Regions from separate parts of the Ensifer sp. M14 genome, predicted to be linked through region 2. Evidence: riboswitches for the same ligand, from Rfam matches in the RefSeq annotation. Region 2 holds a riboswitch; the other holds the start of a gene.
The links. A riboswitch is a leader RNA that binds a small molecule or an ion and turns the genes downstream of it on or off. The one in region 2 is predicted to bind FMN.
Positions count from the first base shown of each region.

Region 1: it holds a riboswitch for FMN, as region 2 does, so the genes downstream of both, BLJAPNOD_RS16720 (DMT family transporter) here and BLJAPNOD_RS10190 (6,7-dimethyl-8-ribityllumazine synthase) in region 2, are expected to answer to the same signal.

Region 1 is NZ_QJNR01000004.1:3,434,956-3,438,777, forward strand. It holds gene BLJAPNOD_RS16715 (esterase-like activity of phytase family protein) at 1-698, opposite strand, end outside; gene BLJAPNOD_RS16720 (DMT family transporter) at 783-1,691, opposite strand; FMN riboswitch at 1,769-1,919, opposite strand; gene hupB (DNA-binding protein HupB) at 2,042-2,317, opposite strand; gene lon (endopeptidase La) at 2,539-3,822, opposite strand, start outside.
Region 2 is NZ_QJNR01000004.1:2,132,587-2,136,408, forward strand. It holds gene BLJAPNOD_RS10185 (low temperature requirement protein A) at 1-1,082, shown strand, start outside; gene BLJAPNOD_RS10190 (6,7-dimethyl-8-ribityllumazine synthase) at 1,506-1,979, opposite strand; FMN riboswitch at 2,072-2,221, opposite strand; gene BLJAPNOD_RS10195 (ABC transporter ATP-binding protein) at 2,358-3,419, opposite strand; gene BLJAPNOD_RS10200 (ABC transporter permease) at 3,432-3,822, opposite strand, start outside.

The sequences.
Region 1 (3,822 bases), 1.3 Mb from region 2:
TGCAGTGTCAGCGCGATCTCGTCCTTGCCGTTGAAGGAAACGAATTCCGGCTCCGGATCGTCGCCAGCAACGTCGGCAAGCCCCGTCAGGGTCACATGCTTGATCGTCGTGCAATCGGCAGCGCCGTCCTTCAGCGACAGGATCACCAGGTCGCCGGCAGGCATCTGCGGGATCTTGCCGTCGTTGACCTCTTCGTCGCGCTCGTTCTCGATGGCGATTGCAGCGAGGGTGCGGTCCTTGTTGACTGCGACGGAGTCCGGCTGACCGCCGAGATCACAGGTCGCGTCGACCTTTTTGGTGGCGACGTCGACGGTGGCGAGGAAGCCGGAAGGCTTGGTAAAGCTTTCGCGCGTGTTGACGGCAACCAGCGCCTTGGTACCGGCAACGGTCACCGACGTCGGCTCCCCTTCGAACGAAACGATGCCGGCGGCCTTCGGCGCCTTGGCGTCGGTGATGTCGATGAGGCCGATGCGCTTGCCCGGGCTATCGGAATAGATCAGCGTGTTGCCGTCTTCGGTGGCGGTGATGATTTCCGCAGATGTCGCTTCCTTGCGGGCGTCACCTTCCAGATTGTCGGCAACGGCGAAGGACGCAATACGGTTGAACACCGGTTCGGCAGCAGCCGGAAAAGCAACGGACGCAAGAAGCATGGCGGCAAGCGCCGTTCTGCATGATGAAATGGTCATGAAATCCCCCATGTCGAATATCCAAAACAAGGGGGTTCTGCGGGATGGCGATGACAGGCGCATGACAATCCCGCAGCTTTGTTGTGCAGCGGCGCCTTACGCGCTCGCACGCTCACGTTTCATCTCGTTGCGCATGATGAAGAGCGAGGCGCCGAGGATCAGTACGGCTCCCAGCCAGAGATAGCCGCTCGGCGCATAACCGAAGACGAGCCAGCCGGCGAGAACGTTGAGCGGCAGCTTGAGATCGTCGAAAGGTTGCACATAGGCGGCATCGGCGACCGTGTAGGCCAGCGTCAAGAGATACTGTGCCACGACGGTCAGGAGCCCCGCCAGCGCCAGCAGCGCGAGCATGGCGCCGCTCGGCACGACAAACCCTGCCGACAGCGCCATGGCGCCGTTGATCGGCGTCAGAAGCACGAGCAGCCAGACGGTAATCGTCTCCGGGCGCTCGATGCCCGTCAGGCTCTTCGTGATCAGCGACGACGCACCCCAGAGCAGCGCCGAGAGAACCGGCAGCAAGGCTGCCCAGGTGAAGCTCTCCGACCAGGGCTGCAGGATGATCGCGGCACCGGCAAAACCAACTGCCGCCGCGCCCCAACGGGACGCGCCGACGCGTTCGCCGAGGAAGAGGCGTGCCCCGAGAATGATGAAGAACGGCGAGGTCATCACCAGCGCGATCGCCTGCCAGATCGGGACGGAGGCCAGGCCCGAAACCCAGGCCCCGACCCCCAGGGCTGCGAGGCCGACACGAACGACGTGACGCCAGGGATAGTCGGTGCGCATCGCCGACAGGCCGACCCGGAACAGGAACGGCAGGGAGAAGATAAGCGCGAATGCATATTGCCAGAAGGCGGTCGAGGTGGCGGAAAAGCCGAGCTGCATCGTCATCCATTGCGTGACGACATTCAGCAAGGCAAAGGCAACGCCGGCCAGTACCATCCAGGCGGCACCGGCAATGGCACGGGAGGTGAAACGCATTTGGGTAGTCTGATTCATGTCCTTCATCCACAAACAGGGACCAACACAAATCAGGACGCATGAGCGCAGGGTACGACGACGGACGGCCCGCCCTTCGCACCCACGATCATTCTCTTTCATCCGGACTTTGACCGTCGGCTCCGGAATTACACCGGATCTGCTATCCTTCCAGCCCACAGAGGTTGAAAGTGCTCGCGGGCTTGGGCCGAAGCCCTTACCGCCGGTGGGGACTTTCACCCCGCCCTGAGAATACGCTGAGCCGTAGACCAAAGACTGCGCTGCTGCAAGGCCACCCGAAAATGCAGAAGGGTCCGGCGTGAGCCGAACCCTTCGAGACTTGGACTGCCGGCCTCGTATCCGGCCGTCAAGCAAACTTATCAGCCGTTAACGGCATCCTTCAGGCCCTTGCCGGCCGTGAACTTCGGAACGTTACGTGCCGGGATGTCAACTTCAGCGCCCGTGGACGGGTTGCGGCCCTTGGAGGCTTCGCGACGCGAAACGGAGAAATTGCCGAAACCGACGAGGCGAATGTCGCCACCGTTCTTCAGTTCAGCCTGGATGGTCTCGAAAACTGCATCAACTGCGGAAGATGCGTCGGTCTTGGAAAGTCCGGCCTTCTCAGCAACGGCAGACACGAGCTCATTTTTGTTCATGTTTCCACCCCTTTCAAAATGGTTCGAAACGACTGTGTTTTTAAGCCGCGGCGGCTTGCGCATCGCCCGCGTCTTGCCATTCCCAATTGCGCCTAATCCCTTGGAATGCAAGGCTTGCGGCATGCTTTTACAACAAAAAAGACCGGCCAGGGGCCGGTCTTCCTTGTTTTTCTGCCAAATGAGCCTGAGACGAGCACAATTGCACCCGCCGGCCCTGTCGATCAGTGGGCGATGGAAGCGCCCGCTTCGTCCTGCGAATCAACCGCGGCGACGGTTGCCGGCTCATTTGCCGGGTCCCATTCGATCGGCTCCGGGACGCGGATGAGAGCGTGTTCGAGCACTTCACCCATGCGCGAGACCGGGATGATCTCCAGCACGTTCTTCACGTTATCCGGAATCTCGGCCAGATCCTTGGCATTCTCCTCGGGGATCAGCACCTTCTTGATGCCACCGCGGACGGCCGCCAGCAGTTTTTCCTTCAGACCGCCGATCGGCAGCACGCGGCCGCGAAGGGTGATCTCACCCGTCATCGCCACATCCTTGGAGATCGGAATACCGGTCATCACAGAGACGATCGCCGTTGCCATGGCAACACCGGCCGAAGGACCATCCTTGGGCGTTGCGCCTTCCGGCAAGTGCACGTGGATGTCGCGCTTGTCGAACAGCGGTGGCTCGATGCCGAAGTCGATCGCGCGCGAACGGACGTAGGACGCCGCCGCAGAAATCGATTCCTTCATCACATCGCGCAGGTTGCCTGTGACGGTCATGCGGCCCTTGCCGGGCATCATGACACCTTCGATCGTCAGCAGTTCGCCGCCGACCTCTGTCCAGGCAAGTCCTGTGACCACACCGATCTGATCGTCGCGCTCGGCTTCGCCGTGACGGTACCGCGGCACACCCAGGTAATCCGGGATATTTTCAGCGGTGACGGCCACTGACTTGGCCTTGCCCTTGATGATCTCGGTGACCGCCTTGCGGGCGAGCTTCATCAGTTCACGCTCGAAGTTGCGAACGCCCGCTTCACGCGTGTAGGTCTGGATGATCGCCATCAGCGCACCGTCGGTGACCGAAAACTCCTTCGGCTGCAGCGCATGATCGCGGATCGCCTTCGGCAGCAGGTGCCGCTTGGCGATCTCAAGCTTTTCCTCTTCGGTGTAGCCGGCGATACGGATCACTTCCATGCGGTCCATCAACGGCGCCGGAATATTCAGCGTGTTCGCCGTGGTGATGAACATCACGTTGGACAGATCATATTCGACTTCCAGGTAGTGATCCATGAAGGTCGAGTTCTGTTCCGGATCCAGCACCTCCAACAGGGCCGACGACGGGTCGCCACGGAAGTCCTGGCCCATCTTGTCGATCTCGTCGAACAGGAAGAGCGGGTTGGACTTCTTCGCCTTCTTCATCGACTGGACGACCTTGCCGGGCATCGAACCGATGTAGGTGCGACGGTGACCGCGGATTTCCGCTTCGTCACGAACGCCGCCCAGAGCCATGCGCACGTA
Region 2 (3,822 bases):
TGATCGGCTTTACGCTGGCGATCTTTGCCATCTGCTGGGCCTGGATCAATTTCACCTGGTTCGCTTCCGCCTATGACACCGACGACTGGGTGTTCCGCTGCGTGACCATGGTGCAGATGGTCGGCGTGCTGATCCTGGCGATCGGCCTTCCCGCCATGTTCCACTCGATCGACGTGGGCGGGCATCTCGACAATGGCGTGATGGTGCTCGGCTATGTCGTCATGCGCGTGGCGATGATCTTCCAGTGGCTGCGCGCCACCCACCAGGATCCGGTGCGGCGCGATGCCTGCATGACCTATGTGATCGCCATCGGCATTGCCCAGCTTGGCTGGATCGTGCTGATCTTCTTCGATTTCTCGCTCACCGTGTCCATCGCCATGGCCGTGGTGCTGACGGCGATCGAGATGCTCGGGCCCTATATCGCCGAGACGCGGCATGGCGGCACGCCCTGGCATGCACACCACATCGCCGAACGCTACGGTCTTCTGGCGATCATCGCGCTCGGCGAAGGTGTGGTCGGCACCGTCGCCTCGATCACCGCTGTCGTCGACGGGGAGGGCTGGAACCTCGACGTGGCGCTCGTCTGCCTTGCCGGCACCGGGCTCACCTTCGGCATGTGGTGGATCTATTTCCTGTTGCCGAGCGCCGAGGTCCTGCATGCGCACCGCAGGCGTTCCTTCGTCTGGGGCTACGGGCACATCTTCATCTTTGCCGCCATCGTTGCCACTGGCGCGGGTCTGCATGTGGCTGCCTATTACATCGAACACAAGGCGCATATCAGCTCACTGGCAACCGTTCTGACCGTGGTCATTCCGGTCGGGGCCTACATCGGCCTGGTCTACGGCATGTATGCCTATCTGCTGCGGCAGGCGGAGCCGCTGCATGCGTGGCTGCTGGCCGGAACGGTGCTTGTGCTAGCGGCGTCGATCGTAGCGGCGATGGCGGGCGTCGATATGGCGATCTGCCTGATCATCGTGATGTTCGCGCCTTTCGTGACCGTCGTCGGCTTCGAGGCAGCCGGCCATCGCCACCGGATGGCGGCGCTGGAACGTTGTCTTGCCGAGGCCGGGCCGGCGCATTGAGTGCCTTGAATTGCCGAGTCGAAACAGCTGTTTGGCGGCCTGTGCTGACGGGTCGATTCAGGTGGTTCAGAGGTTGATTCAAGGAAGCCTCGTGCGCCTTCGCGTGGATTTGTCCTTCACGCGCTTTGTCTGGAGCTGCCCCTCACCCTAGCCCTCTCCCCGCAGGCGGGGAGAGGGGACGGTCGAGCGTGTGGCGTCGTCATCGCTCTTCCGTGAACCCAGCGCGGTCATGCCGTGCGACGGCCTCGTCAGCCGCTTTGCTGGTTCCGATCACTGCAGCGGAGGGAGGCAAAGGCTGAAGCCGTCAGGTGGAGGTGTTGGGCGTGAGAGCGTGCCACGCATGTCCTTCTCCCCGCAGGCGGGGAGAAGGTGGCTGGCAGGCCGGATGAGGGGCTGCCGGGTGCGATGCAGTGAAGTGTCAGATCAGGCGTTGACCAGAGCCAGCTTGGCGCGGGCGTCGAGGATCTGGGCGCAGGCATTGGCGGCCTCTTCGCCCTTGGCGACGAAGTGCTCGCGGAAGAAGGCGATCAGCGGCGAGCTTTCCTGGAAATTGTGCGGGGTCAGCACGGCGGAAAGCACCGGCACGTCGGTGTCGAGCTGGACGCGCATCATGCCGTCGAGCACGGTGCCGGCGACGAAATCATGCCGGTAGATGCCGCCATCGACGACGAAGGCGGTGCCGAGGATTGCGGCATAGCGGCCGGTCCTGGCAAGCTTCTGGGCATGCAGCGGGATCTCGAGTGCGCCTGGCACATCGAAGATCTCGACATCGGCGGCCGAACCGCCGAGCTTCGTCCATTGGGCGACAAAGGCATCGACGCAACGATCAACGATGTCGGCATGCCAGCGGGCACGAACGATCGCGATCTTGGCGGTGGGGTGGGAAAGAATAGTCATGGGTCTCAAGCCTTCCAGGGTTTGGCGTTTCCAATTTTCCCGTCGGGCGAACATGCATGCGCGCGAAGCCCCGGCGTGGGGTCCACGTTCCTGCTTGCTCTCTTCCATCCGGACTGTGACCGTCGGCTCCGGAATCTGACCGGATCTGCTGACCCTCGAGGAAAGCCCTCGAAGCGCTCGCGGGCTTCGACCTTTCGATCGCTACCGCCGGTGGGGAGTTTCACCCCGCCCTGAGAACAGGGCCGACTATATAGATCGGCCACGCGTGGTCAAACGCGTGGCGCGACGAAAATCCTGGAAATTACGACAGATTTTTCCACGGTCTGCCGCTGCCGGGCGAAATGATTCCGGCAGCGCGGTGCCTTCTCAGGTCCGACGTTACTCTCGGATGACCAGCAGATCCTTGGCAGCGAAACGCAGCGTGACGTTGTCGCCGAACGTTGGGGGCGTCAGGCCGGGATCGTTGAACATGTCGAAAGAGATGACATCGCCGCCGATGCGCAGCTTGGTGCGGATGACCGAGCCGAGGAAGCTGGTCGAAACCACCTCTCCGGTCAGCGCCGTATCGCCCTTGGCGCTGTCGGCGATCGAGCCTGCTTCCGGGCGCAGCGCGAGCGAAATGTTGTCGCCGCCCTTCATGCCGGAAATCTGCTCCTTCAGCGAGACCTGCTGGTTGCCGATGGTGACGGCGCCAGAGGCAGGGTCTGCGACCTTGGCTTCGATGATGTTGAGCGTGCCGACGAAGGAAGCGACGAAGCGGGTGGCAGGCGTGTTGTAGATCTCGAACGGCGTGCCGATCTGGTCGGCACGGCCGCCATTCATCACGACGATGCGATCCGAGATCGACAGCGCCTCTTCCTGGTCATGGGTGACGAAGACGGTGGTGATGCCGAGCTGCTGCTGGATCTGGCGGATTTCCTCGCGCAGCGACACGCGGATCTTGGCGTCGAGCGCCGAGAGCGGCTCGTCGAGCAACAGCACCTGCGGCTTGACGGCGAGCGCGCGCGCCAGCGCAACGCGCTGCTGCTGGCCGCCGGACAGCTGGTAGGGGAAACGGTCGGCCAGGTGCTCGAGCTTGATCAGGCTCAGCATCTCCTTGACGCGCGTATCGGTCTCCGCCTTCGGCGCGCCGGCGACCTTCAGGCCGAAGGCGACGTTGTCGTGCACATTCATGTTGGGAAACAGCGCATAGGCCTGGAACACCATGCCGATGTTGCGCTGGTTCGGCTTCAGCGTGCCCTGGTCCTTGCCATCGATGACAATGGATCCGCTGGATGGCGTCTCGAAGCCGGCGATCATGCGCAGCACGGTCGTCTTGCCGCAGCCCGAGGGCCCAAGGAACGAGACGAACTCGCCCTTCTCGATTGCCATGTCGAAGCCATGCACGACTTGCACGGGGCCGAAGGATTTCTGGATGTTGGTCAGTGTCAGGAAACTCATATGGACCGATCCTCAGGCCTTGGGAGGCGCGCTTTTTTGAAAGCGCGAGACGAGCTGGATGAGGCCGAGGCAGCCCCAGGTGATGCCGAACGCGATAACGGCGAGGGCGGCTGGCTCATAGGCGCGGTTGGCGCCCAGAAGCTGCATATACGGACCGAAGGCCGGCCTGTTCAAAAGCGCTGCCATGGTGAACTCGCCGATAACGATGGCGAAGGTCAGGAAGGCGCCGGAGAGTACCGCGACCAGAACATTCGGCAGGATGATCCGCCCCAGAATGGTCGCCCATCCCGCGCCGAGGCTTTGAGCGGCTTCGGTCAGGGTGGCGATGTCGATCGTCCGCAGACCCGTGTCCACCGCCCGGTACATATAGGGAAGCGCAAGAATGGCGTAGCCGAACATCAGG